DNA from 2 places in the Rhizobium anhuiense bv. trifolii genome. Region 2 is predicted to be linked to the other one. Evidence: riboswitches for the same ligand, from Rfam matches in the RefSeq annotation. Region 2 holds a riboswitch; the other holds the start of a gene.
The links. Region 2 has a riboswitch for FMN ahead of NE851_RS25205 (6,7-dimethyl-8-ribityllumazine synthase). Riboswitches for the same ligand answer to the same signal wherever they lie in the genome.
Positions count from the first base shown of each region.

Region 1 (14,676 bases), 1.4 Mb from region 2:
GGCAGTTCGGGTTTGATCGCATGAAGATCGACCGCTCGCTCGTGTCGGCTCTCGACGAAGGCGCAAATGGCGCCGATGTTCTTCGGGCGACCATTTCCCTGGCGACCGCCCTGCAGATTCCGGTGACCGCCGAAGGGATCGAGAATACCCGCCAGGCGGCAATCTTGCGCGACGCCGGCTGCGATCAGCTGCAGGGATATCTGCTTGGAAGACCTATGTCGGCACACGACATATCCAGCAAGCTGGAAGAAGAGTCAGCCGCATGACTTTCCAGGCGCGGCTGTGATCACCATTGCAGATCCAGGCGGTCCAGCCCGTGGAAATGGTAGACGTCCTTGACCACCGGCGTCTTTGACAGTTTGAGACCGGGAAGCCGTTCGAACAGGATCGGCAGCACGACATTGAGCTCCAGCCGGGCCAGCGGCGCGCCGATGCAGAAATGGATACCGGCGCCGAAGGAGAGGTTCGCCGCCTCGTTGCGATCCGGCCGGAAGGTGAGGGGATCGCTGAATTTCGCCGGGTCGAGATTGGCGGCGGCGAGGATGAGGCTCACCTTGTCGCCGCGCTTGAAGGAGACGCCGTCGATTTCGGCAGGCTCCAGCGCCCAGCGCTGGAAGATGTGCACCGGCGCGCCGATGCGCAAGGTTTCCTCGACCGTGCGTTCCGTCGTCGCTTCGTCCCGGAAGAGTTCCGAGGGATCGCAGCCGCTGTCGAGGATGATGCGCACGGAATTGCCGATCTGGTGCACGGTCGCCTCATGCCCGGCATTGAGCAGCACGATCGTCGTCGAGACGAGCTCCTCCTCTGTCAGATATTGGCCCTTGTGCTCGGTATGGATCATGTGGGTGAGCAGGTCGTCGCGCGGTTCGGCGCGGCGTTCTGCGATCACCGTCTTGACGTAGTCGGAAAATTCCTTGGCCGCCCGTTCGGCCTCGTCTTCCTGCTCGCGCGTGCGGCCGAACATGTACATGCGGACATAGGCGTGCGACCAGGCAAGCAGCTGCGGCCCCATCTCCTCGGGAATGCCGATCATCCGGGCGATCATCGTCACCGGGATGATGTCGGCAAAGGCCGAGAGCAGCTCGACCTCGCCCTTTTCTGCAAAGCCGTCGATCAGCCGGTTGGCGAGTTCGGCAAGCTCCGGCTTCATCTTCTCGACATGGCGGGAGACGAAGGCGCGGTTGACCAGCGTGCGCAGCCGCGTGTGCTCGGGCGGCTCGATTTCGAGCAGAGAATACCGTTCCGAGAGATCGAAACTGGCAAGATGCGGCATCGGCTCGGCAAGGCCGAGCTCCTCGCGACTGGCAATATGCAGGATCTGCCGGCCGAAGCGGCGATCGCGCAGCAGTGCGTTCACATGGTCGTAGCCTGTGAAGAACCACTGCTTCTGCTCGCTCCAGTAGAAGGTCGGGCAATGGGCGTGAAGTGCCGCATAGGCGGCATTCGGATTGCCGTAGAAGGCCGGGTTGCGGCCGTCCAGCGAGACATGGCGGCGGGCCGGATCGATCGAGAGAAAGGACGGTATCATCATGTCCCGAGGCTTAGCGGATTTGCCGGGCCTCGGAAAGATGCGGGTGAAGAAGCGGGCTAGCCGGCCCGCGACAGCGTGCCCATGCGCCGCAGGGCCTCGACCTGATCGTCGACCGTCGGCACGAGTTCGCCGGCGGTGCTGCTCGGTGTGGCCGGTGCAGGGGCTGCGGCCTCCGCTTCGCCGAAGGTGACCGTGCAGTTGCGGCCGGCGGCCTTGGCGGCATAGAGCGCCCGGTCGGCAGCCGAGATCAGCTTGTCGATATTGGCTTCGATCGAGGAGGCGAGCGCGATGCCGATGCTGACCGTGACCGGGACGATCGCTTCGCCGGTGCTGACGGGCAGGCGGCAGAATTCGGTGCGGATCGCTTCGGCGATCGCCTCGGCTTCCGTCTGGTCCGTAACCGCGGCGAAGGCTGCGAATTCCTCGCCGCCCATGCGGCCGAAGATGCTGTTCGGAATATACTGGCGGGCCATGCGGGCAAACGCGGTGAGCACGGCATCGCCGGATTGGTGGCCGAAACGATCGTTGACGCGCTTGAAATGGTCGAGATCGAAGAGCATCACCGCGACCTGGCGCTGCTCGTTATGGGCTTTTTCCTGGGTGGCGTCGAAATAGCCGAGCAGGCCGCGGCGGTTGAGCACGCCGGTCAGCGAATCGGTCAGGGTCAGCGCACGCAGGTGCCGTTCGGAGCGCTCCATGATCAGCCGGCACGTGAACGCGAAGGCGATGGTCAGCAGGAAGGCGCTGGCCATGGCGGAGACGCCGCCGAGATTGGTCGCCTCGATGTCGCTCGGCAGCGTCAGCGCCGTCGTCAGCGCCGAGCCGAAGCACAGGCAGCCCTGGATGACGAAGACGCCCATCAGTTTGACGCGGGTGCGCTCGCGGCGCATGTCGCCGGCGGCGACCGCCATGGCGAGTGCCGTCGCACCTGTCGCCGAAGCGAGATTGTATAGCACCACGCGGTTCGAATAATCGCTGTTGACCCAGGGCAGGAAAACCCCGGCCAGCCAGATGACCGGCGGCAGCAGCGCCCACCATTCGATCCTCTTGCGGTCGAGTGCGACAAAACCCGCCACCCAGGCACTCTGGCCGAGCAGCGCAATGGCATTGCCCGCCTCGATGGAAAGCACGCTGGGGATTTCGCTGCGCAACGCAATCATCGCAAAGCCGATGCCGGTCAGCAGGAAGCCGAGACCCCAATAGAGATAGGCCTCGTTCCTGACGTTGTGGCGCCAGGCGACGAACAGCACCAAAGCAAGCGTCATGGCCTCGGAACACCAGATGGCGAGACCTGTAGCAATATTGAACACGGCAGCAAACCCCTCGTCTGTCGGCCCTTTTCAGTTGGCTTGCATCCTTGCCGAGGAAGCTCGCCACTTCCTTAATGTCGCTGCGCTGCGGCATGGTTTTGGGCCGATATCTGCCGGTAGGCTTTCCGTTGGGTAAACGTGTATAAGCACGGTCGAATGAAGTAAGCCTTCCTTCATCCTGTCATGGAGAAAAACCGGGGGAGACAATGCCGAGGGCTCGCCGTTAACAGGCGTTTGGGGGAAAGAGGCTACCAGGAACCGCCCGGCCCCGCCTTCTTAACGTTATCCTCAGGCGTGTCTTGAAGAGGAGGGCAGGGACACTCTATGTAGGGATAAGACATTTTTCTTTGATTCCCGGCGCCGGCCGGCGAGACGTTGACAAAGGACGCACATGAGAAACCCAGTCGATACCGCTATGGCCCTCGTGCCGATGGTCGTGGAACAGACCAACCGCGGTGAACGCTCCTACGACATCTATTCCCGCCTGTTGAAGGAACGCATCATCTTCCTGACGGGCGCCGTCGAAGACCACATGGCGACGCTCGTCTGCGCCCAGCTTCTCTTCCTCGAGGCCGAAAACCCGAAGAAGGAAATCGCCCTCTACATCAATTCGCCCGGTGGCGTCGTCACCGCAGGCATGGCGATTTACGATACGATGCAGTTCATCAAGCCCGCGGTTTCGACGCTCTGCATCGGCCAGGCCGCGTCCATGGGCTCGCTGCTGCTGGCCGCCGGCCACAAGGACATGCGCTTCGCCACGCCGAATTCCCGCATCATGGTGCATCAGCCCTCGGGCGGCTTCCAGGGCCAGGCTTCGGACATCGAGCGCCACGCCCGCGACATCCTCAAGATGAAGCGCCGCCTGAACGAGGTCTATGTCAAGCACACCGGCCGCACCTATGAAGAAGTTGAAAAGACGCTCGATCGTGACCATTTCATGGATGCGGACGAAGCCCAGGGCTGGGGCGTCATCGACAAGGTTCTGACGTCGCGCCTCGAAATGGAAGGCGAACAGGCCTAGTAATTAATTGGGATGGTGTTTTTGTCGCCACAGTTCTATCCCATTTGTGATTGAACAAGGGCTTTCATCCGGCGACGAAGACGCTAATAGTAACTATTAATGCTATGTTGAATTTTTATGACATAGCATTCGGCATTCGAAGGGGAATTCGTTGCCGCCGGAACCCGGACATGATTGGTTGGGACCGGTTCGTACCCCCTGAAGCCCTTCTCGGCAAAGGCTCCGGAAACGGAGTGCCGCCAGGAGCTGATAGAGTGGACCGCGATTTCGCCTTGAAATGCGGCGTGCTGGAAGGAAAATGATATGAGCAAGGTCAGCGGCAGCAACGGCGGCGACTCCAAGAACACTCTCTATTGTTCGTTCTGCGGAAAGAGCCAGCACGAAGTCCGGAAACTGATTGCCGGACCGACCGTCTTCATCTGCGATGAATGCGTCGAATTGTGCATGGACATCATCCGCGAGGAGAACAAGTCCTCGATGGTCAAGTCCCGCGACGGCGTTCCGACGCCCCAGGACATCATCAAGGTCCTCGACGAATATGTCATCGGCCAGCGGCAGGCGAAGAAGATCCTGTCGGTCGCCGTGCACAACCACTACAAGCGCCTGGCGCACGCCTCCAAGAACGGCGAAGTCGAGCTGGCGAAGTCGAACATCATGCTCGTCGGCCCGACGGGCTGCGGCAAGACCTATCTTGCCCAGACTCTCGCCCGGATCATCGACGTTCCCTTCACCATGGCCGATGCGACGACGCTTACCGAGGCCGGTTATGTCGGCGAGGACGTCGAAAACATCATCCTGAAGCTCCTGCAGTCTGCCGACTACAATGTCGAGCGTGCGCAGCGCGGCATCGTCTACATCGACGAAGTCGACAAGATTTCGCGCAAGTCCGACAACCCGTCGATCACCCGTGACGTCTCGGGCGAGGGCGTGCAGCAGGCGCTGCTGAAGATCATGGAAGGCACGGTCGCTTCCGTACCGCCGCAGGGCGGCCGCAAGCACCCGCAGCAGGAATTCCTGCAGGTCGACACGACGAACATCCTGTTCATCTGCGGCGGCGCCTTCGCCGGCCTCGACAAGATCATCTCCGCCCGTGGCGAGAAGACCTCGATCGGCTTCGGCGCCACCGTCAAGGCCCAGGACGACCGCCGCGTCGGCGAAGTCCTGCGCGAACTGGAGCCGGAAGACCTGGTCAAGTTTGGCCTCATCCCCGAGTTCATCGGCCGTCTGCCGGTTCTGGCGACGCTCGAGGATCTCGATGAAGATGCGCTGATCCAGATCCTGTCCGAGCCGAAGAACGCGCTGATCAAGCAGTATCAGCGCCTGTTCGAGATGGAAGACGTGGAACTGACCTTCCACGAGGATGCCCTGCGCGAAATCGCCCGCAAGGCGATCGTGCGCAAGACCGGCGCCCGCGGCCTTCGCTCGATCATGGAGAAGATCCTGCTCGACACGATGTTCGAACTGCCGACGCTGGAAGGCGTGCGCGAGGTCGTCATCTCGGAGGAAGTGGTGCGCGGTTCGGCCCGTCCGCTTTACATCTATGCCGATCGTCAGGAAGAAAAGGCCAACGCTTCGGCGTGATCTTGCTGCTTTCCTATGATTATTTTGGGGGCTTGCCATCGGCAGGCCCCTTTCTATTTGAAAAACCATGCGAGGCGCTGTTAGTATTTTGCCGGTGGGAACCGGAATTGCCTTTGCCGATGTTGCGCAAAGGGGAGTGCTTGGCAATGATGCGGTGATTCCGTAAGCCTATTGTTGGCGTTTGTATTTTAGCCGGGTCGGAAGTGGTAAGCGCCGGTCCAGCCACGCGCTTCATAGTGTTGGCGTTCCGTTGTAACAAAGCCGTCACATCCGGGGAACGCGGGCGTTAGCGTGGCTTGAAAAGCGTAGTCAGAACCTCCACTTGTAGCAACAAGTGAGAGTGCCGGCCGGTCCCAAGCGGCCGTGCAGAGAGCCCGGTAACGGGACGATGGAAAGGACATAAAATGACGAAGAAAACGTCTGTAGCGAGCAGCACTGCCTACCCTGTTCTGCCCCTGCGCGACATCGTGGTTTTCCCGCATATGATCGTGCCGCTGTTCGTCGGACGGGAAAAGTCGATCCGTGCGCTCGAAGAGGTCATGGGTTCCGACAAGCAGATCATGCTGGTGACGCAGATCAACGCCAGTGACGACGATCCGGATCCGTCCGCGATCCACAATGTCGGCACCGTGGCGAACGTGTTGCAGCTCCTGAAGCTGCCCGACGGCACCGTCAAGGTTCTGGTCGAAGGCCGCGCCCGCGCCGAGATCGATACCTATACCAGCCGCGAGGATTTCTATGAGGCGCTCGGCCATGTGCTCGAGGAGCCGCATGACGATCCGGTCGAACTGGAAGCCTTGTCGCGTTCGGTCGTCTCCGAATTCGAGAGCTATGTGAAGCTCAACAAGAAGATTTCGCCCGAAGTGGTCGGCGCCGCCAGCCAGATCGACGACTATTCCAAGCTCGCCGATACGGTCGCCTCGCATCTGTCGATCAAGATCACCGAGAAGCAGGAGATGCTGGAGACGACCAGCGTCAAACAGCGCCTCGAAAAAGCTCTCGGCTTCATGGAAGGCGAGATCTCGGTCCTGCAGGTCGAAAAGCGTATCCGCTCGCGCGTCAAGCGCCAGATGGAGAAGACCCAGCGCGAATATTATCTTAACGAGCAGATGAAGGCGATCCAGAAGGAACTCGGCGACGGCGAGGAAGGCCGCGACGAGATGAGCGAGCTGGAAGAGCGCATCTCCAAGACCAAGCTGTCCAAGGAAGCCCGTGAAAAGGCCGATGCGGAACTGAAGAAGCTGCGCCAGATGAGCCCGATGTCGGCGGAAGCCACCGTCGTGCGCAATTATCTGGACTGGCTGCTCGGCATTCCGTGGGGCAAGAAGTCGAAGATCAAGGCCGATCTCAACAATGCCGAGAAGATCCTCGAAGCCGATCACTTCGGTCTCGACAAGGTCAAGGAGCGCATCGTCGAATATCTGGCCGTGCAGGCCCGCGCCACCAAGATCAAGGGCCCGATCCTGTGCCTCGTCGGCCCTCCGGGCGTCGGCAAGACCTCGCTCGCCCAGTCGATCGCCAAGGCGACCGGCCGTGAGTATGTCCGCATGGCACTCGGCGGCGTTCGCGACGAAGCCGAAATCCGCGGTCACCGCCGCACCTATATCGGCTCGATGCCCGGCAAGGTCATTCAGTCGATGAAGAAGGCGAAGAAGTCCAACCCGCTCTTCCTGCTCGACGAGATCGACAAGATGGGCATGGACTTCCGCGGTGATCCGTCCTCGGCTCTGCTCGAAGTGCTCGATCCGGCGCAGAACTCGACCTTCATGGACCACTACCTGGAAGTCGAATACGACCTGTCGGACGTGATGTTCATCACGACGGCGAATACGCTGAACATTCCAGCACCCCTGATGGACCGCATGGAAATCATCCGTATCGCCGGCTACACCGAGGATGAAAAGCGCGAGATCGCCAAGCGGCACCTGCTGCCGAAGGCCATCAAGGAACATGCGTTGCAGCCGGAAGAATTCTCGGTCAGCGACGACGCCCTCATGGCGATCAGCCAGCAGTACACCCGCGAAGCCGGTGTCCGCAGCTTCGAACGCGAATTGATGAAGCTCGCCCGCAAGGCGGTCACCGAGATCATCAAGGGCAAGACGAAGTCCGTTCACGTGACGGCCGCCAACATCTCCGACTATCTGGGCGTCCCGCGCTTCCGCCATGGCGAAGCCGAGGGCGAGGATCAGGTCGGCGTCGTGACCGGTCTTGCCTGGACGGAGGTCGGCGGCGAGCTGCTGACCATCGAAGGTGTGATGATGCCGGGCAAGGGCCGCATGACGGTCACCGGCAATCTGAAGGACGTCATGAAGGAATCGATCTCGGCAGCGGCCTCCTATGTCCGCTCGCGCGCCGTCGATTTCGGCATCGAGCCGCCGCGCTTCGACAAGAGCGACATCCACGTGCACGTGCCGGAAGGCGCGACACCGAAGGACGGCCCCTCGGCCGGCGTCGCCATGGCAACCGCGATCGTCTCGATCATGACCGGTATCCCGGTGAGCAGGCATGTGGCCATGACCGGTGAAATCACCCTTCGCGGCCGTGTGCTGCCGATCGGCGGTCTCAAGGAAAAGCTGCTCGCAGCGCTTCGCGGCGGCATCAAGAAGGTGCTGATTCCGGAGGAAAACGCCAAGGACCTGGCGGAGATTCCGGATAACGTGAAGAACAACATGGAGATCATCCCGGTATCCCGCATGGGCGAGGTGATCAAGCATGCGCTGATCCGGCGGCCGGAGCCGATCGAATGGGACGGCACGGTGGAAACGCCCGTCATCGCAACGGTCGAAGGCCTCGATGAGACGGGCGCAACCATAGCGCATTGAGTGGCCTGTGCCACATTTATGCCCCATTGGGACAAAACAGACAAAAAGGCTGGCGGAAACGCCAGCCTTTTTTGTGAAAACGTCATGTAGACGCTTGCTTTTCCTTGATTTGCAGGGCTTTTGGGTTTCCGGCGGGCCTGATGAAACCTATTCTGCGCCTAGCTTACATTTGAGTCGTTTCATACCATTTAGAAAGGGGTGGAAACATGAACAAGAATGAACTCGTGTCCGCAGTAGCCGAAAAGGCAGGACTGACGAAGTCTGACGCGGCTTCCGCTGTTGACGCGGTTTTCGACGTTGTCCAGGCTGAACTCAAGAACAAGGGCGACATCCGCCTCGCGGGTTTCGGCAGCTTCACCGTTTCTCATCGCGCTGCAACGAAGGGCCGTAACCCGTCCACGGGCGCTGAAGTCGACATTCCGGCTCGCAACGTGCCGAAATTCACGCCCGGCAAGGGCCTGAAGGACGCCGTCAACGGCTGATCTGAGATTATCCGCCAACCGGAAACGAGACCGGTTGTGCAGGATTTGAGAGGGGTTCGGCTTTGCCGGACCCTTTTTGCTTTTGGCAGGCCCTCTTGCCTTTTTGCTTTGGCTGACCTTGCTGTCGCGCGGGCTTTAATTTACGACATTTCTGTTCTCAGGGCGGGGTGAAACTCCCCACCGGCGGTAAGGGTCTCGACTCAAGCCCGCGAGCGCCTTCTCTCGCGTCGAAGCGGGGAGGGGTCAGCAGATCCGGTGCGATTCCGGAGCCGACGGTTAAAGTCCGGATGGAAGAGAATGAGTGTCGGCTGTGCGAAGGGCAGGGATCTGCCCCGTGTCGCTTGGTCGTGGCTCATGCGTCCTGATTTATGTTGGTCCCTGGTTTCGGATGAAAGACATGAATCAGACTTCCCTAGCCGCAGAGCCGTCTCGCGCCGTTGTCGGCGCCCTCTGGATGGTCCTTGCCGGCATTGCTTTTTCGCTTCTCAACGTCGTCACCCAATGGCTGACGATGACGCTTGCCTTCCCCTCGGCCTCGGCCGCCTTCTGGCAATATGGCTTCGCCTTCCTGTTTTCGCTGCCCTTCCTTCGCAGGCTCGGCCTTGCGACGATGCGCACGCGCTATCCCTGGCGTCACCTGGCGCGCGTGGCACTTGCCGCGCTCGGCGTCGAGGCCTGGGTCGCCGGCCTTGCTTCGGTGCCGATCTGGCAGGCGATCGCACTGGTGATGACCTCGCCCTTCTTCATCATTCTGGGCGCCCGGCTTTTCCTTGGCGAGCGCGTCGGCCCGGCCCGCTGGGCGGCGACCGCGGCCGGTTTCACCGGAGCGATGATCATTCTGCAGCCCTGGTCGGACGGTTTTGGCTGGGCGGCTCTCCTGCCCGTGCTCTCGGCGCTGCTGTGGGGCGCCTCGTCGCTGATCACCAAGAGCCTGACGGGCATCGAACGACCGGAGACGATCACCGTCTGGCTGCTCGTGCTGCTGACGCCGATCAATGGCGGGCTGGCGCTTGCGGCGGGCTTTGCCGTGCCGACCGGTGCAACGCTTGCCCTGTTCCTGCTGGCGGGGCTTTTGACCGCGGCAGCCCAGTATTTCCTCACACTTGCCTATGCCGCGGCCGATGCCGCCTATGTCCAGCCTTTCGACGATCTGAAGCTGCCGTTGAACGTGCTGGCCGGTTGGCTGTTCTTCGGTTATGCGCCGGCGGGTTATCTCTGGCTGGGAGCGGCTCTGATCCTCTCCGCGTCGCTTTTCATCATGCGAAACGAGATGCGCAGGGAGCGCAAACCCGCCTGAGGTGATCCGGCGAAAAATGCCGCCTCTGTCATGCCTCTGTCATGCCGCTCCCGCAGAAAACTCATGTTTCGAATATTCGACACATGGGGGATTTCATGACCATTTCATCGCGCAAGGCAGCGCTTGCTGCCGTGCTTCTCGCATCCGTCGCCTTTCCGGCCGCGGCCGAACCAGTTTTCAACCGCATCGCTTCCTTCCCGGTCGCCCAGAACCTGCCTGATGACAAGGACAAGCTGTCGGTCAGCTCCGCCGAAATCATCACTGCGACCGACGACGGCAACACGCTGATCTATAGCGACAGCCCGCTCGGCGCGATCGGCTTCATCGACATCACCGACGCCAAGGCTCCGAAAGCCGGCGGCGCTGTCATGATGGACGGTGAGCCGACCTCGGTTACCTCGAGCGCCGGCAAGGCGCTCGTCGCCGTCAACACCTCCGAAAGCAAGGCAAAGCCCTCGGGGCGTCTCGCGATCGTCGATGTCGCGACCAGGAAGATCGAGAGCACTTGCGATCTCGGCGGCCAGCCGGATTCGATCGCCCTCAACAAGGACAAGACGCTCGGCGCCATCGCCATCGAAAACGAGCGTGACGAAGAGGTCAATGACGGCAAGATCCCGCAGATGCCGGCCGGCGACCTCGTCGTCTTCCAGGTCAGGAACGGCACCGTCGATTGCGGCACCATCAAGCATGTGGCGCTGACCGGCCTTGCCGGCGTCGCCCCGGAGGATCCGGAGCCGGAATTCGTCGCCTTCAACGGGTTGAACGAGATTGCGCTGACGCTGCAGGAAAACAACGAGATTGTCATCATCGACGCCAATACGGCCGCGGTGAAGACGCATTTCTCCGCCGGCAGCGTCGATCTGACCGGCATCGACACCAAGCGTGACGGCGCCCTGAAATTTTCAGGCGAATCCAAGGGCGTGCTGCGCGAGCCCGACGCCGTGAAGTGGCTCGACGACAACCGCCTCCTCGTCGCCAATGAAGGCGACTACCAGGGCGGCTCGCGTGGTTTCACCATCTTCGACAAGACGGGCAAGATTCTCTACGAATCGGGCGCATCCTTCGAACGCGCTGTCGCCCATATCGGCCACTATCCGGAAAGCCGGTCGGGATCGAAGGGCGTCGAGCCCGAAGGTCTCGAAGCCGCCAAATTCGGCGACGAGCAATATTTCTTCCTGCTCGCCGAACGCGCCTCGGTCGTCGGCGTCTATAAGGATACCGGCGCCGATCCCGAACTCGTCCAGTTGCTGCCGTCCGGCATTTCGCCGGAAGGCGCGATCGCCATTCCTGCGCGCAATCTGCTTGCAACCGCCAACGAACTCGACCTCGGCAAGGACGGCGGTGCGCGCTCGCATGTGATGATCTATGAGCGCTCGGAAGGCGAAAAGGCCTATCCGCAGATCGTCTCCGCCGACAAGGACGGCAATCCGATCGGCTTTGCAGCTCTTTCGGGTCTTGCTGCCGTTCCGGGCAAGCCGGGCATGCTCTATGCCGTCAGCGACAGCGTTCTCGGCTCGCAGCCGACGATCTACACGATCGATGCCAGCAAGAAGCCGGCCGTCATCACCGAGGCCCTTGTCGTCAGGCGTGACGGCGCTCCGGCCCAGAAGCTCGACATCGAAGGCATCGCGGCTGCCGCCGACGGCTCCTTCTGGCTCGCCTCGGAAGGCTACAGTGAACGTCTCGTTCCGCACGCCCTCTATAACGTCAATGCCAAGGGCGACATCAAGGCCGAGATCGCCCTGCCGAAGGAGCTTGCCGCCAACGAAATCCGCTACGGCTTCGAAGGCGTGACCATTGTCGGCACCGGTGACGATACGACACTCTGGATGGCGGTGCAGCGCGAGTGGGGTGACGACGAGAAGGGCTTCGTCAAGCTCGTCTCCTACAATCCGAAGAGGAAGGAATGGGGCGCCGTGCGCTATCCGCTCGACAAGACGGAAAGCGGCTGGGTCGGCCTGTCGGAAATCTCGGCCCAGGGCGACAGCGTCTACATCATCGAGCGCGACAACCTGGTCGGCGATGCCGCCAGGCTGAAGAAGCTCTACAAGGTCGCGATATCGGAGCTGAAGCCCGCCAAGCTTGGCGGTGCACTGCCGGTCGTCAAGAAGACCGAAGCACACGACTTCCTCGGTGAACTCAAGACCGCGACCAACGGCTATGTGCTCGACAAGCTCGAAGGCTTCACCTTCGACGCCTCGGGCAAACCCTACGCGGTCACCGACAATGACGGCGTCAGCGACTCCTCCGGCGAGACACTGTTCTTCCCGGTCGAGCTGAATGCGACAAACTGAAAGCTGCCCCTCGCCCTAGCCCTCTCGCCGTAAAACGGGGAGAGGGGACGTGCCCTGCGAGAGGTGTACGGGGAACGGAGGCGTTGCGGCATGGTCCCTTCACCCCGCGAGTGGGGAGAAGGTGGCGGAAGCCGGATGAGGGGCCATCTGGCCTCCCCAGCAAAGAATCAGCACTCCGACTCTACCAGCGCTGATGCACATGCGGCGCGATCAGCCGCTCGTAGATTTCGCGGGTTGCGGCCATGACGTCGGCCGAAAGCGGTGCAAGGTCGGCGGCGGCTGCGTTGGCCTTGGCCTGCTCGGCATTGCGGGCGCCGGGGATGACGACGGTGACGGCTTCAGCCATCAGGATCCAGCGGAGGGCGAAGGCGGCCATGGTGGCGCCTGCGGGCACCAGCTTGCGCACCTCTTCCACTGCCTGCAGGCCGACCTCGAAGGGCACGCCGGCAAAGGTCTCGCCGACATCGAAGGCCTCGCCGTGACGATTGAAATTACGGTGGTCGTCGCTGGCAAAGTGCGTGTCTCGGGTGATCTTGCCGGAGAGGAGACCGCTTGCGAGCGGCACGCGGGCGATGATCGCCACGTTCTTGCGGCGCGCCTCTTGGAAGAACAGGTGGTCGGGGCGCTGGCGGAAGATGTTGTAGATGATCTGGATGCTGACGACGCCGGGATATTCGATCGCCTTCAACCCGTCCTCGACCTTTTCGACGCTGACGCCGTAACCCTTGATCTTGCCGGCCTTCTGCAGAGCGTCCAGGCTCTCGAAGACCTCCGGTTGGTAAAGCACCTCGCGCGGCGGGCAGTGCAGTTGCACGAGGTCGAGGCTGTCGACCACGAGGTTCTTGAGGCTGCGATCGATGAAGCCTTCGAGATTGGCCGTGGTGTAGCCTTCGGCGACATGCGGGTTGAGGCGGCGGCCGGCCTTGGTGGCGACCATCGGGCGGGCGCCGCCGCGCGTCTTCAGCACGTCGGCGATGATTTTTTCCGAGCGGCCGTCGCCGTAGACATCAGCCGTATCGATGAATGTCATGCCGGCATCGAGTGCGGCATTCAGGGCGGCGCGTCCGTCCGCCTCGCTGATATCGCCCCAGGAGCCGCCGATCTGCCAGGCGCCGAAGCCGACATTGGTGACGGTGAAGGGCATGCGGCCAAAAGCATGGTGTTTCATGAAAAATCCTCCCTACTGCATGTCGCCTGAAACTGTGTAGGGATAACGACATGCATAAAAACAAAGAGCCAAGGCGCGTCGCATGAAGCAAGCGCGATGCGATGCGCTTTGGTGATGAAAGACATTGGAATTATCAGTCGGGCGACTTTGCGGCAATTGTCGATCCGGCTTTGATTGGCCGCCTCGATGAAATATCGTTCCGCCACAAGGCTTCAACCGCAATGAATGGAAAAGGAAAGATCATGGAGATCAAACCCGCCGGCTCTCGCCCCTCGACGAAGCCACCGGCCGACTATTTCACCGGCGCCGTCCGCCAGGATCCGCTGATGGAAGCGCCGGCGCCGGCCCGGGCGAGGGCGGTCTCCGTCACCTTCGAACCCGGCGCCCGCACGGCCTGGCATACGCATCCGCTCGGCCAGACACTGATCGTCACATCAGGCAAGGGCCTCGCCCAGAGCTGGGGCGGGGACATCCGCGAAATCCGCCCCGGCGATACCGTCTGGTTCGCACCTGATGAAAAACATTGGCACGGTGCTGCCCCGGATACGGCGATGACGCATATTGCCGTGCACGAGGCGCTGGACGGCAGCCATGTCGACTGGATGGAAAAGGTCAGCGACGAGCAATATTCCGGCAAAGTGTGAGCGGATCAGAGCCGTTTCAGGCAATAGGAAAAATGCGCGTGCGATTCGACCGTCAGGAACTCGAATTGCCAGCAGTAATCCTTGCAGAACTTGGTGACCGCCTCGACGACGCCATAGACGATCGGTTTGACCGTATTGCCGGTGCAGAAATCATGCCCGGCAATGCGCCCCGTCCGCTTCACCTTCTTGTCGCAGAGCAGCAGTTCCTGCCAGGTGAGATCGAAGGAATGGTCGGTATCGATATAGGCCCAGTCGAGGAAATCGTCCTCGAACTCGGCAAGCTTCTCCAGCGACGTGCCCTGCATCAGGTGCAGCCGGCCGGCCGCGATCTCGGCCGCGAAATTCGTGTGGATCGCGTCCAACCCGGAGCTGTAGCGATCCATCGACCAGGGATCGATGAGGTAGAGCTGCGCCGGACGGTTCTTTTCCAGGATCTCCGCCGTATATTCGCCGAAGGCTGCGCCGACCTCGACGCCGATGCCGCCGTTCGGGATCCGGTAAAGCAATTCGCCGCGGTCCGGCAGCA
Region 1 covers NZ_CP098803.1:1,944,305-1,958,980, forward strand. The annotation lists gene NE851_RS18215 (bifunctional diguanylate cyclase/phosphodiesterase) at 1-266, shown strand, start outside; gene NE851_RS18220 (cytochrome P450) at 287-1,531, opposite strand; gene NE851_RS18225 (GGDEF domain-containing protein) at 1,588-2,841, opposite strand; gene clpP (ATP-dependent Clp endopeptidase proteolytic subunit ClpP) at 3,233-3,862, shown strand; gene clpX (ATP-dependent Clp protease ATP-binding subunit ClpX) at 4,166-5,443, shown strand; gene lon (endopeptidase La) at 5,848-8,265, shown strand; gene hupB (DNA-binding protein HupB) at 8,472-8,747, shown strand; FMN riboswitch at 8,897-9,050, shown strand; gene ribN (riboflavin transporter RibN) at 9,136-10,044, shown strand; gene NE851_RS18255 (esterase-like activity of phytase family protein) at 10,140-12,338, shown strand; gene NE851_RS18260 (aldo/keto reductase) at 12,520-13,506, opposite strand; gene NE851_RS18265 ((R)-mandelonitrile lyase) at 13,749-14,150, shown strand; gene NE851_RS18270 (class I SAM-dependent methyltransferase) at 14,156-14,676, opposite strand, start outside.
Region 1: linked by a shared signal. The riboswitch ahead of ribN (riboflavin transporter RibN) and the one ahead of NE851_RS25205 (6,7-dimethyl-8-ribityllumazine synthase) in region 2 are both predicted to bind FMN.

Region 2 (14,676 bases):
GGAGGCTCGAACGGGTCGTCTCCGGAAATCACGGCCATGACATGGCCTGGCGCGGCATTTGCCAAAAGATGCGGAAACAACCTGCTATGATCCATCCAGTGGATGCTTGCCGCTGCGACCGTCAAATCGAAAGGACCACCTTTGACCGGAAAGTCCTCGGCAAAACTTTCTATCCAGCGGATATTCTGCGCGTTGCCACCCGGCAGCGACCGGCCGAGAGCGATCATATTCTCGGAAGGATCGACGGCCGTGATGGTCGCAAACGAACCTGTCAGCGGGCGGGAGATTTTTCCCGGCCCGCAGCCGATATCCAGGAGATGCCCTGTCCGCGGGGCGATTGCCAGAAGCTTTCGAAAGACGGCATCGGGGTAAGGTGGACGATACCGATAATTTGCGACAACGTCGGTTTCCGAAAAGGAGGAGCTTCTGTGCTGATCCATCAAAACTCCAGGCTCTCCCCACGGTGAGTGGTGTGTAGCACATGTTTATGTCGAGGATTTAGCGCTAGGTAGTGATCCACCCTAGTGGTCAACCGGGTGAGTTTCTGCTTGGCGCAGACACATCTGATCAAGGTGCGCACATCACCCCATCCTCCGTCATTCCTGTGCTTGTCACAGGAATCCAGCGCGCCCAGGTCCCTGGGCGCGAGAGACTTTCTTGCTTGGATGAGAGTCATTCACGGCGCAGACGCGCCGTGGCTGGATTCCTGTGACGAGCGCAGGAATGACGGAGGAAAGGGCACGCGACACTCTGTAGAGATAGCGGAAGATAGCGCGTCAAATGCCGGATAAGTGATACGCCACATCCCCCCGCTTCCGATTGTCTTCCGGCCCGAAACTATGCCATGACCCATCCACCATGAGATGCAACGGAAAAGGCGCGGCATGAAGAAGATCGGTTTCCTCTCGTTCGGGCACTGGACGCCCTCGCCCCAATCGCAGACGCGCTCGGCAGGCGACGCGCTGCTGCAGTCGATCGATCTTGCCGTAGCGGCCGAAGAGCTCGGGGCGGACGGGGCGTATTTTCGCGTGCATCATTTCGCCCGCCAGCTGGCCGCGCCCTTCCCGCTGCTATCGGCCGTCGGCGCCAGAACCAACCGGATCGAGATTGGCACCGCCGTCATCGACATGCGCTACGAGAACCCGCTCTATATGGCCGAAGATGCCGGTGCGGCCGACCTCATTGCCGGCGGCCGTCTGCAGCTCGGCATCAGCCGCGGTTCGCCCGAGCAGGTGATCGATGGCTGGCGCCATTTCGGCTATGCCCCGCCGGAAGGCCAGAGCGAGGCCGACATGGCCCGGCACCATGCCGAAGTCTTCCTCGAAGTGCTGCGCGGCGAAGGTTTTGCCAAACCGAATCCGCGGCCGATGTTTCCGAACCCGCCCGGCCAGCTGCGCCTCGAGCCGCATTCCGAGGGCCTGCGCGAACGCATCTGGTGGGGCGCGAGTTCCAACGCCACTGCCGTCTGGGCAGCCAAGCTCGGCATGAACCTGCAGAGCTCGACGCTGAAGGACGACGAAACGGGAGAGCCGTTCCACGTCCAGCAGGCCGACCAGATCCGCGCCTATCGCGCGGCCTGGAAAGAAGCCGGCCACACACGCCAGCCGCGCGTCTCGGTCAGCCGCAGCATCTTCGCGCTGGTCGATGACCGCGACCGCGCCTATTTCGGCTACGGCAACGACGAGGGTGACAAGATCGGCTTCATCGACGAGAAGACCCGGGCGATCTTCGGCCGCAGCTATGCTGCCGAGCCTGACGCCCTGATCAAGCAGCTCGCCGAGGACGAGGCAATCGCCGAAGCCGACACGCTGCTGCTGACCGTCCCCAACCAGCTCGGCGTCGCCTACAACACCCATGTCATCGAAGCGATCCTCACCCATGTTGCCCCGGCGCTCGGCTGGCGCTGACGTTCAAACCCGCCTGTATCTCGTGCGGAATTCACGAGGACTGCAGCCCTCGCGTTCGTGAAAGACACGCGAAAAATAAAACGGGTCATCCAGGCCGATCATGGCAGCAACCGTTTCGATCTTCTCGTCGGTAGTTGCCAGTAGCTGTTTGGCGTGATCTATGCGCGCCCGAAGCTGAAACGCCTTGGGAGGCAGCCCCGTCTCGAGCGTGAACCGCCGGCGCAGGGTGGCCGGCGAGATGCCGTGCTCGGCGGCGAAGGCAGCGAGATCCAACGGCTGCATCGCTCGCTGCCGCAGCGTTTCCACGATTGCGGCCATGTCGGGCCTTTCCTGTCGTCGATCGCCCGCGACACTTGCCGCCTGTCTGGCGGCTGAGATGACGATGCGATGCAGCATCAATGCCGCCGACGCCTGTCCGAGGTTGGTATCGTCAAGCAGATCGGTATGAAGCTTGGCGAAGAGCCGCGCGACGTCATCGAGATGATGCAAAGCGACGACCGGGTGCCGCTCGGCGATGAGCCTCAGCCGCACGAAGTCCCGCGTGAAGGACCCTTCGAAAAGCGCCCAGCGCTCGTCCCAGCCTGCTTCATCGGGGCCATAGGAATGGGCGCGGTTGGGAAACAGCCAGAAGAGGGCCGGCCCCGCCAAGCTCAAGCGGCCGCTGGCGGAGGTTTCCAGCCAGCCCTGCCCGCGCTCCACCAGCACGATGGCGAAACTCGGCAGTTTCCGATCCCTCACCGCATGATGGGCATGCTGCCGGCCACTGCCGGTGACCGCAAGTCCGCCGGCCGCGCCGAGCGGTGACCGATAGATGGCCTCGACGTCTTTCATGGTGAGCGAAAAGTCCAGCTATGATTTTCCTCTATGTCGGTTGTCCCAACAGATCAGCTAACGAATGGCGAGCCAACTCAAGCGATGGAAGGCTGAAATGTCAATTACCGCCGAAACGATGCAAGCCCGAAAGCCGGAATTTCCCCTTGCCGCCCACGGCAAGACCTTGCCTGCGGAGCGGACGGGCTGGCTCGCGCCGACCGATCCCGCCATCGGCGTCGACGCCATCCGCCGCCGCTACCAGGACGATGGTTATGTCTGGCTGAAACGCCTTCTGCCGCGGACCGATGTCCTCGATTTTCGCCGCTGGGTCTTCGAACGGCTTGCCGAAACCGGGCTGGTCGAGCCCGGCAGCGATTTTTCGCTGGGCATCGCGTCTGCCGCCGGCTTCGACAGGAGCCTGGCGGACCGGCGCCTGATGTCGCTGGTCCGCTCTGCCGCCTATGAAGGCTTCTGCGCGCAGCCGCCGCTTGCCCGTTTCATGGACGATTTCCTGCAGGGCATCTCTTATCTGCACAAGCGCAAGATCATGCGTTTCGTTCAGCCGGGATCGCCAACGGCCACACCGGCTCACTATGATCTCGTCTATCTCCGCGGCGGCACCAGACGCCTGGTGACGGCCTGGATTCCGATCGGCGACATCCCCGCCGAGATGGGTGGCCTGGTCTACCTCGAAGGCTCGCACGCGCTGGGCATCAAGATGGAGGCCGAGTTCCGGGCCGCAAGCGGTGATCTTTCTCCGGAAGAGCGGATCAGCGCCTATAACCGCCACATGGCCGAAGGCGGCTGGGTCTCGAAGGATCTCCCTGATATGGCGGAGCGCTTCGATACTCGCTGGCTCGCCGCCGATTATGAGGCCGGTGATGTGATGCTCCACTCGCCCTACATGATCCATGCCTCGACCACCAACCAGGACTGCAGCCGACGGCTGCGCCTCTCCACCGACATAAGATATCAGAATGTCGACGACGAGATCGACGTCCGATGGAACAACCATTGGAGTCTCGGCGACATGCTGTAGCGCGGTTCGACGGCCTCATTGGGCACAGCCCCGGCTCTGCCGGCGTATCATCCGGTATAGGCGACGGCGCTGCTGCGGAAAGGCGAGGCCAAAAACGCCCGTCAGCGTGGTCGCGGCGGCCGTTGTTGACCGGCAATCCGGTGTGATGGCCGCTATGGCAGGTTGATTGACGAACGGACGTCGACACAGAAGCGAAGCGCCCGGACCTTACTGCCGCGTCGGACGTTGATGCTGCGAACCTTGAATCTGTCGCATGACTGACCGAGCTATGCTGTAGCCGAACCGCTCGAGTGACCTGATGCCGCGTACGAACCTGAACGATATCCTGATCTTCATGGCAGTCGTCGATGCCGGAAGCTTTATCGCCGGCGGCCAGGCCATGGGCCTATCCCGTTCGGCGGCAGGAAAGGCCGTCATCCGCCTCGAAGACCGGCTTGGCGCGCGCCTGCTCAACCGTACGACGAGAACGCTGGGCCTGACCGATGAAGGCCGGATGTTTTACCAGCGCGGGCTGCAGATCCTCGCATCGGTCGACGAGGCGGAGGCGAGCGTGGCGGGGCAGAGCGGCACGCCGCAAGGTGTTCTCAGGCTCACCGTTCCCGATGCCTTGGGGCGGCTCGTCGTGCTGCCCCTGCTTGAAAAATATCTTCGGGCCTGGCCCGACATCCAGGTCGAAGTGAGCTTCACCGATCGCCCGGCCGACATCGTCGAAGAAGGCTCCGATCTGGCGATCCGGATCGACGCGACGGCGTCGGATACCCGCCTGGTCTCGCGCGTGATCGCCACCTATAAGGCGCGGCTCTGCGCGTCGCCGTCCTACCTGACTGAGCGCGGGGAACCGCGCAATATCGACGACCTTGCGGCCCACGATTGCCTGATCTTCGCCAGCCGCCATCAAAGGCAGGGCTGGCGCTTTCGCGGCGAAGGCGGCTCCTGGGTCAAGGCGCAGGGCCGCAGTCGCCTGAGGCTCGACAGCGGAGAGGCGATCCGCGACGCCGCGCTCGCGGGGCTTGGCATCGCGCTGCTTCCCGATTTTCTCGTCGCCGACGATCTTACCGCCGGTCGCCTCCGGCAGATCCTGCCCGACCTCGAAACCGACGACGCAAAAATCGTCGCCCTCTATCCCGACAAACGCCTGCTGGAACCGCGTGTCAGCCGCTTCATCGATCTGATGGTCGAGGAGCTTGGGGGCCAGGTACGCGACCATGACGCTAGCTCTCGGTGACAGCCTTGTCGAAGCCGCGGAAACTTTTCAGCGCCAGAGGAAAGAGGGTTGCGGCGAGATAGGCGAACCCGGTGAGCGAGAGCGCTGCGGCAAGGCCGATCATGCTGATCAGGGCGCCGCCGAAGAGGCCGCCGAACGGGATGAGGGCAAAGCAAAGGGCGGCGTTCATTGCGGTGACGCGGCCGATCAGCGGCTTGGGGATGCGCTCGAAGATCACCGCCGACAGGATCGGATTGAGGAAGCCCGAGGCAAATCCAGCGATTGCCAGGGTGAGGAAGATGATGGGGAGCGGCGCGTCCAGCGCAAGAACGAGAAAACGCGGAAATCCGGTCAGCAGGAAGGCCACCGTATAGACCATCAGGCGCGGCATCCGCTCGCCGATCGCAGCGGCAATCGCCGCGCCGGCGATCGAAGCGCCGGTGAAGGCCGCAAACATCGCCCCCAGCAATTCCGGGCCATGGCCCGAACTCTGCGTCCAGACGGGCAGCAGCACCGCCCCATAGGCCTGGTCCAGCAGATTGGTGGTCGCCACCATGATGACGATGCTGACGAGCACCGCATCGCCGCGCAGAAAGCACCAGCCTTCCCTGAGATCGCCGAGATAGGAGGACATTCCGCCCGGCCGAGTCTCGGGCGTGCCTCGCGGCGCGGGCATGCATTGCAGCCTTGGCATGCGTTGCAGCCTGGGCATACTTTTCAGCCCGGGGATGCCTACCCCCACAATCAGCGCGGCGGCGGCGAAGGTGACGGCATTGACGACCAGCGCCTGGCCCGGGCCGATCAGGCTGATCAACGCACCGGCGCCGGCCGCACCTACCGTGGAGGCCAGCCGCTCGATGGCGCCAACGACACCGGTCACCCGCTCAAGCGGCACGGCCGCCAATTCGGCGATATCAGGCACCATCGCCTGCTTGGCGGCATCGGACGGACCGCGTAGCACACCCATGGCAAAAACGATCGGTAGCAGTACCTGCATACCAAGCAGCCCGAGCCGGTCGAGCAGCGGCACCAGCATCACCACGGCCACCGAGGCGGCGTCGCAGACGACAGCGATGCGCTTCGTGCCGACGCGGTCGATCAGCGGCCCACTGAGCGCCTTGGCGGCGACATAGGGCAGCATTTCCATCATCGCCGTCAGCCCCGTTAGAACCGGGTTGCCCGTAGCGACCAGCACCAACCAGGGAATGGCGATGGTCGACAGCCGTGTGCCGGAAAGCGAAAGCGTCTCGGCGGCGGCAAGCGCCAGGAAAGGCCCACCCCTTCTCATGACCCGCCATCCTCCTCGCTATGCGGGAGCCGGCCCGGATAGGGAAAGGCGTGTAGCATGATCGAGAAAGGCACCATGCCCGGAGCGGTCGCCTCGCCCAAAGGCGGAGCCACCCGCATTGCTTCGAGGATGATGTCGGTCAGCTGCCTGGTCAGGACCTCGGCCTGTTCCGCCGTCATCGGGATGATGACGTCGTTGGCAGCGCTCGCCTTGCGCCATTCCGCCGGCAGTTCGGCATACTCCTCCAGCGCCTGCTGCATCTGGCCGACCTGCAGGGAGAGTACCGCCTGGTTGAAGGCGAGGTCGAGGTCAAGCGCTTCGCCCTCGGCCTCGCTTGCCGGCACCGAGGTGAGTTCGTGGCTGGCGCGCCACCAGCGGTCGCGCCGCGAAGCATGCGGCGCTTCCTCGATGAAGCCGTATTGGGCGAGCTGGCGCAGGTGATAGCTGGTCGCGCCGCTGTTCAGCCCAAGCCGCGCTGCAAGCTGTGTCGCCGTGGCAGGCCCGTCGATCCGCAGCATGCCGAGCATGCGCAGCCGAACCGGATGCGCCAGCGCCTTCAAGGCGGTCGGATCCGGCACGACGCGACTGACGGTGCGCGGTGCGGTGACGGATTGAACAGGCTGTGGGCGCGGTTTTTTCATGCGCGAAGCCTACTATTGCAAAGACATCTTTGCAAAGCTTTCTTTGCAATAATAGATGCCTTGCGCGTGGCTCAATCCGTCGGCAGCGTGAACACCGCACAAGGGTCGGCAATGCCCCGCAAGGTATGCTCTCCCAGCGGCATCAGCGCGGTCGTCGTATTCGCTGCCACGGCACCCGAGATCAGCACGCTTCGGCCGAGCGGCTTGCACAGCCCCTCCAATCGACTGACCAGATTGACGGCGGGGCCGATGGCGGTGAAGTCCAGCCGGTCGGCCGCGCCGATATTGCCCCACAGGATCTCGCCGAAATGCAGCGCCGCGCCGAAGGGCAGCGGCGCCAGCCCCTGCGCCTGCCGCAGTTGGTCGAGATGGGCCATGCCCGCCCGGCTGGCGGCGACCGCGCGAAGGGCGGCCTCGCAGGCTTCGCGATCCCCTTGGGCTGCATCGCCTTCGCCCGACGCAACAGTGACCGGAAAGATCGCCAGCACGCCGTCGCCGATGAACTTCAGCACCTCACCGCCGAAGGCATGCACTGCGCCGGCGACGCGGTCGAACCAGGCATCCAGCGCTGATATCATCACGTGAGGTTCGGTTACCTCGGAGAGCGCGGTGAAGTCGCGCAGATCGGCGCAGAGAAGCGCCGCGCGGATGGTCTCGCCGGTGCCGCGGGCAAGCGCGCCGGCCTGCACCCGGGCGGCACTGCGCCGGCCGAGATAGGCTTCGAGCAGCGCGGCCCGCGCCTCCCGCGCCGCCAAAGCGGCGAGCGGCGCTGCGGCAAAACGCGCGACCTCGCAGAGCAGGCTGGCTTCGGCCGGAGCGAATGCACCGCCCCCTGCCCCGTCGGCAATCCCTGCCCAGCCGAGTAGCGGGCTGTCCGATGCCTGTTTGTCCCGCGGCGGCCCGATCCTTGCCTCCCATACCGGCCCCAACCCGGCGAGCCACTCGCGCCCGGCCTCACTTTGCGGGGCCGCGGCGAAGGCCAATGCCTCGATGACGGCGCCGGTCTCGGCCCGCCACAGCCAGGTGCGCCGCGCGATGATCGGATGCGGCACCGAAAGCGTCAGCGCCCCGCCGGAAAGCGGCAGGCCATCGGCCAGCAACCGTCGCCCGAGCTCGGCCAGAAACCGTTCGGGACCAGGCGAGGCCCCGGCCTCGTCAACCAGCCAGGCAAGGGGAGACGGCAGATCCATCGCTCAACATCGCATGCCGACGTGGACGTCCGCAAGGATATCGCCGGGGTGATCGCGGAGACGTTTTTCAGCGACCAGTCCGACGCCTGTAAAAGGCGTCCGCATCGCCTGTCGAAAACCGTCCAGCGCGGTGGAAAACAAAAAATAAACACTTTAAACTTGCGCGACTTTGATTCCATTATAGGATCGTTCGTCATCGTGTGATTGAGGGGTACGATGGGCACGATATTCTGGCCGAAAGATCCGCTGGATGGGGATGACATGACGCTGCTGACGTCGATCCTCCGGCGATGGTGCGAAAGATATCAGGTCGAGCTGACGGCGGAGGAGAGCAGCCGCAAGGCGAAGGAACTCGTCGAATGGTTCGAATTCGGCGTCAAGGATCCTGTTGAGCTTGAAGAACTGATCGACGGCAAGTACTGGCTCGTCAGCAGTATTTGACCATATCGGACAAATCCAGAGAACGCTGCCTGTCAGCGTCGGCGAAGCCGTTTCATCAGAAAAGGCCGGGCGAAAATCGCTCCGGCCTTCGTCCATCTCGATCTCATGCATGTCGCCCAAAAGCGTGCAGCGGTTTTGGGACAACCACATGCATAAATCAAAGACTTAAAGCGCGTCGCATGACTCCGGTTTGACGCGACGCGCTTTAAGCGAGACGTTTAGTCATCATCCCGCCAACGACGGTCGCGATCCCAGCGCCTCTCATGGCGCCAGCGCGGGCCATCCCAATCCCGGTGACGCCGCTCCCAGCCCCAGCGGGGCGGACCACCGTAGAAAGCGACTGGCGGCGGGCGGCGCCAGTTTCGCCGGCATTCGCCCCAGCGGGTCAGGTGCCAGCCGCGACCGCAGGCATAGTCGACCTTCGTCACATTGCTCTGCACATTGATTGTTCCAATCGGCATCGCCTCAGCTGTACCGATCGAGAGGCTGCCGGCAAGCAAGGCAGCCGCGATAGAAAGTGCCTTCATCGAGAACTCCATTTCAATCCAGCCGCAATCACTTTAGGAGCGCCAAATTGAACTGGAGATGAACTGCGCGTTCATGTTTGCGGGAGCAAAAGAAGCGCTTTCGGACAGCCGATCGCAGCGCCGGCCGGCAGTATTCCCCGCTGCGGCAAACGCTTCCGGGCACCCTGCTGCCGGCGCAAAACCGTTCATGTCCTGCCGTAAAAAGGATCGGGACCCGGATCACGCCCGGCGGCGACCTCGGTCAGCCGCCCGAGATAATGGGCCCAGCCTTCCGCATGGCCGGCGCATTGATCGGCGCTGGGCAGGCCGCTATGGGTGAGCCGCAGCAGCGTTCCGCCGCCCTGCTCGATCAGGTCGATCTCGACCAGGCTCGATCCCGGCGGTACCACTTCGCTGCCGTCCCAGCCGAAACTGTAGGCAAGGCGATGAACCGGCACCACCTCGCGAAACGAGCCGCGCGCAAAGCGGGCGCCGGTGACATTGACGAGATAGAGCCCGCCCGGTTGCGGCTCTACCTGCGCTTCCGTTCCCATCCAGCGCAGGATCTTCTCCGGATCGGTCATCAGCGCAAACACCGCAGCCGGCGGCGCCGCGATATGCGCCTCGCGGTGAACGACGAAAGATTCTGGCATCACTCCCTCCCATGGTGGCTGTCGCCTGCCCCGCCTCGGGCGAAGACGGCGTATCCTGTTCCGTTATGTTGTTCCGACGTGGATGTCCTCACCCGAGCATGTAGGGGCAAGCCCATCCTCAGCAAGAGGCATCGGCTGTTCGCCATCGACGGAGAAACGAAACCGCCACTTTGCGAGCCTTGATCCGCATCGACAGATTCATCGATCACGAAAGCATTTCCGACCTATTGCCAGCCCGCCGCCTTCCCCCTATTGTCGCCGCCGTTCTCAGGGCGGGGTGAAAGTCCCTACCGGCGGTATGCAGTTTCGATTGCGAGCCCGCGAGCGCCTTCTTAAGGAAGGGTCAGCAGATCAGGTGAGATGCCTGAGCCGACGGTCATAGTCCGGATGAAAGAGAACGTGCGTTCCTGCCGCCCTTGCGGCTGTCGGGAACGTTCGTGATCGCCTTGGGTGATGTGTCTGTTCGCCAAAGGAGATTACCATGACACCCACCCGCTACGCCTTCGTCAAAGCGAGCTGGCACGCCGACATCGTCGACCGCGCCCTTGATGGCTTCTATCAGCTCGTTCCGCCCGAGCAGGTCGATGTGTTCGATGTTCCCGGCGCATTCGAGATGCCGCTGCTGTCGCGCGATCTCGCCGCAACCGGGCGTTATGGCGCCGTCATTGCCGCCGCCTTCGTCGTCGACGGCGGCATTTACCGCCACGAATTCGTCGCGCAGGCCGTCGTCGATGGGCTGATGCGCGCCGGCATGGATACCGGCGTGCCGGTGCTGTCGGTTTCGCTGACGCCGCATCAGTATCAGGAAACCGAACACCACAAGCAGATCTACCGTGCGCACTTCATCGAAAAAGGGCGCGAGGCAGCAAAGGCAGCCCTGACGATCGGCAAAACCCGCGCCGCTCTCGCCGCGTAGTAGGATCCATCTTCCCGAACGCGGCTCGATGAGCCGCAACACAAGAGCGAAGACGGCGGGAACTAACCCGCCGCCTCACTGGATCGACTGACCTTGCCACCCCGCGGGTCGGAAACGACACGCCCAAGGGTGGGGAACGACACGTCCGCGGATCGGAGCAACAGGCCTTGTGTCGCAGCGGAATCCGCCAATACCGGCCAAATCCGACAGAATAATTGATTCGACGGCCCGACCGCGCTGTGGTCCACTGACCGCTGACATGTATCGCCATTCTTAACGCATCCCAAACCCCATGGAGCTGAAGATGAGCAATGCACTGCGCAGCGAAACCCCCATGCAAACCCCAAAATCACAGCCTGTCGACACCAAGCTCGAGGTGGTCGTCATCCCCGTTTCCGATGTCGACCGCGCCAAACGTTTTTACGACGGCTTGGGTTGGCGGCTCGACGCCGACTTTGCAAATGACGCCGATTTCCGTGTGATCCAGTTTACCCCGCCCGGCTCCGGCTGCGCGATCATCTTCGGCAAGAATGTCACTGCCGCAGCCCCGGGTTCCGCCCAGGGACTCTACCTGGTCGTCTCCGATATCGAGGCTGCCCGTCGCGATCTGATCGCCCGCGGCGTCGAGGTCAGCGACGTGTTTCATGACGCTGCCGGCGTCTATGCCGGCAGGGACGAGCCCTATCTGTTCGGGCGGCTGCGCATCGCCGGCCGCGATCCCGAACATCGCAGCTACCGCTCCTTCGCCTCGTTCAAGGATCCGGACGGCAACGGCTGGCTGTTCCAGGAAGTCACCACGCGGCTGCCCGGACGCATCGACGCCGACGAAACGAAATTCACGACTTCCACCGAGCTTGCGGCAGCACTGCGCCGCGCGGCAACCGCCCACGGCGAACACGAGAAGCGAAACGGCGGCAAGCACGACGAAGGCTGGCCGGACTGGTACGCCGAATACATGGTCAGCGAACAGGCCGGCAAGCAGTTGCCGCTATAGGCACGGGCTCCAGCGTCATCGCAGACGGCAACATCGTTTGACAAGCGTCTCGGCACGCATCGCGCCGAGACGTTTTATCGTGTCTGCCTTCCTCGTAGCGGCTCTCGGTTCAGACACCCTCGCCGCCTCGTCAGCCGACCTCAGCCGCCATACCACATCCGCCGCAGCAGGTGATCGCCGCGGACGAGTTGGTGAAAGAGCGCAGCGCCGGCATGGAAGACCAGCAGGCCGACAAGCAGCAAGGCGCCTAACCCATGCGGGCCACGCGGCGGATAGGCAGTGAAATCAGGCAGCATGGCGCCGGGTGTCCCGAAGACGGCGGGGGCGGCACCGCTGAGGATCATCATCCCGATGCCGCTGGCGACCATGCCGAGAATGAAGACGTAAAAGGCGACGTGGACAAAGCGCGCGAGGCGCGCCTGCCAGCGAGGCGATGCCTTAACCGGCGCAGGCTTGCGATCGAAACGCCACCACCAGACAAGGCGAAGAGCCGTGAGAAGCAGGACGATGACCGCCACCGGAATGTGGAAGCGCAGCAGCCCAGCCTTGGTCGCCGCGTCCACGGCGTTGGCGGCCCGGAAGCCGGAGCCGAGCAGCGCCAGGATCAGAACCGCGCTCAGCCAGTGGATCGAGATCGCTATTGCGCCATAGCGATCAGGCCTGCTCTTCAACATCTCCATTTCCTTCCAGTTTGCTGCGCAGCGCCTTCATGACGGCGTGCGTGGTTTTGAGATCCTCGACCTGAAGCCCTTCGGAGAGCATATCGACCCACGGCGCCTGCAGGTGCATGGCGGTTTCATATGCCTGTTTTCCCTTGTCCGTCAGCACGACGAGCTGTGCCCGCCGGTGATGCGGATTGGGCTGGAACGCCAGAAGCCCTTCCTTGTCCAGATCGTTGACGATGCGCTGGACGTTCTGGCGGTTGGCCCCCATGTCGCGCGCCAGCCACGCGACTGGCTGCGGCCGATCTGCCGTGGCCACAGTGCCGAGGACATGCCATCGGGCGCTCGTCAGACCGAGCCCCTCGACGAGCTTGTCGCCCGCGTTGATCATCCGGTTGTTGAGCCGGAAGAGATCCAGAATGAGGTCGGTCAAGGCTGTTCCAGCCGGGCTTCGCTGAGGTCTTTGCATTTGTCACCATGTACCTATATTGACATTATGGTGTCAAAGGAAATATGTATCCTTATCACCAGATTGACATCATGTAATCAATTCAGATGGAGCCGACCATGTCACTCATGCGTCCGATGGACCCCGCCTTCCCGATCGATCGTCAAATCGCGCTCGATGCTTCCGCGATCGTCCTCATCAATCTCTTCACGCTCGACAAGGCCGACGAGCAGGCCTTCCTTGAAGCCTGGCAGGCCGATGCGGCCTTCATGAAACGCCAGCCGGGCTTCATCTCGACCCAGCTTCACCGGGCTATCGGCGAAAGTCCTGCCTATCTCAACTATGCCGTCTGGGAATCGACCGCCGACTTCAGGGCGGCATTCTCGCATCCAGAGTTCAGGGCAAAGCTCTCCTCCTACCCGTCCTCGGCCGTTGCCTCCCCGCACCTCTTCCAGAAGGTCGCCGTGCCGGGCATCTGCGTCGCCTAGGAAGCCCGTTCCCTGAGAGCGGGCACATGGATCTTCGCGGTCCGGTCCCTCGACTCCGCGCCAGAAGGTCTCATTGAGATGTGGAAGACATCTGCGACATTATCCAATCGGAAAATGCGAGCATGGCTGCCGTTGGCGGCCTTGATTGAAGTCGGGTCAGCCAATAGCTCCCCAATGATATCGTCGTGGGAAAGGGTTGGTTTAGAGCCCCTGACGACAGGTGCCTGGAAAACATCGACGGCGGCGCCAGAGCGATTCCCAATCCTTGCAGCGCCGCCTCCGTCATGGCGACGGAAGAGTCGAAAACGATGCCTGCGTTGACCTGCGCCGCCGGAGGAACATCCGCTGCCGCAAACCAGGTGCTCCACTCGTCGGCCCTGTAACTGCGCAAAAGCGTCGCCTCGAGTAGGTCTGCGGGCGACCTTAAACGCTCCGCCAATTTGGGGGTGCAGAGTGGAGAGAGCGGAGCGTCGAACAGACGCGAGGCTTCCGTGCCGTGCCAGGAGCCGCTGCCAAAGCGAATGGCGAGATCCAGTCCTTCAGCGGCCATGTCGACGCGATTATTGTTTGTCGAAATGCGCACGTCGATGAAGGGATGACGCTGTTGAAAATCCGGAAGCCTTGGCAATAACCAGCCGACAGCAAAGGTTCCGACGACGCCCAAAAACAGCAATTCCCGAACCTGACCGGCTTCAATCCTGTCCAGCGTGATTGCCATTTGATCGAAGGAAGTGGTCAACGTCGGCAAAAGAGCTTCACCTTCTGCGGTGATTTTCAGGCCCCTTGGAAGGCGCTGGAAAAGGGCAACGCCCAATCGCTTCTCCAGGCTTTTGACCTGCTGGCTGACAGCGGCCTGGGTAACACAAAGCTCGATCGCGGCGCGGGTGAAGCTGAGATGTCTCGCCGAAGCTTCAAAGGCCCTCAAGCCATTCAAAGGAAGGAATTGCCGAACCATTTTAGCCATAGATTTTCTTGTGTTTCCTCCGAGATATCATCGTTTGCCGCCACAAAACAGTGCCGCTAAATGCCATGCTCATGCGCCCTTTGGCGCTGAGAAAGCTGCTTCCAGAGGATGAAAAAATGAAGTGTGACTGGCTAGGAATTCTATCGGCCGCATTGGTCTCGACATGCGTTTCTACAAGTGGCTTTGCGGCCGACGAGATGAAGCTCAAAGCCATCTCGGACGCTGCGATCAAACCGGTCATGGACAAATACGGCATCCCCGGCATGGCCGTTGCCATCACCGTCGACGGCGAGAACCACATCTTCAATTACGGTGTCGTCTCGAAGGACACCGGCAGGCCGGTCACTGCGACCACCATGTTCGAACTGGGATCGATCAGCAAAACATTTACGGTGACCCTGACATCCTACGCGGAAGCGATCGGCCGACTTTCACTGTCGGATCAGGTCAGCAAATATCTTCCGTCGATGAAGGGAAAGCCTTTCGGCGAAGTCGCGCTGATGAATTTGGCCACGCATACGG
Region 2 covers NZ_CP098803.1:3,325,273-3,339,948, forward strand. The annotation lists gene NE851_RS25150 (class I SAM-dependent methyltransferase) at 1-440, opposite strand, end outside; gene NE851_RS25155 (LLM class flavin-dependent oxidoreductase) at 885-1,907, shown strand; gene NE851_RS25160 (helix-turn-helix transcriptional regulator) at 1,911-2,738, opposite strand; gene NE851_RS25165 (phytanoyl-CoA dioxygenase family protein) at 2,836-3,759, shown strand; gene NE851_RS25170 (LysR family transcriptional regulator) at 4,058-4,984, shown strand; gene NE851_RS25175 (MFS transporter) at 4,971-6,251, opposite strand; gene NE851_RS25180 (winged helix-turn-helix domain-containing protein) at 6,248-6,892, opposite strand; gene NE851_RS25185 (adenylate/guanylate cyclase domain-containing protein) at 6,964-8,082, opposite strand; gene NE851_RS25190 (hypothetical protein) at 8,299-8,523, shown strand; gene NE851_RS25195 (GCG_CRPN prefix-to-repeats domain-containing protein) at 8,742-9,050, opposite strand; gene NE851_RS25200 (SRPBCC family protein) at 9,236-9,682, opposite strand; FMN riboswitch at 9,942-10,085, shown strand; gene NE851_RS25205 (6,7-dimethyl-8-ribityllumazine synthase) at 10,164-10,598, shown strand; gene NE851_RS25210 (VOC family protein) at 10,903-11,592, shown strand; gene NE851_RS25215 (cytochrome b) at 11,733-12,266, opposite strand; gene NE851_RS25220 (MarR family winged helix-turn-helix transcriptional regulator) at 12,247-12,723, opposite strand; gene NE851_RS25225 (antibiotic biosynthesis monooxygenase family protein) at 12,822-13,190, shown strand; gene NE851_RS25230 (LysR family transcriptional regulator) at 13,261-14,145, opposite strand; gene ampC (class C beta-lactamase) at 14,271-14,676, shown strand, end outside.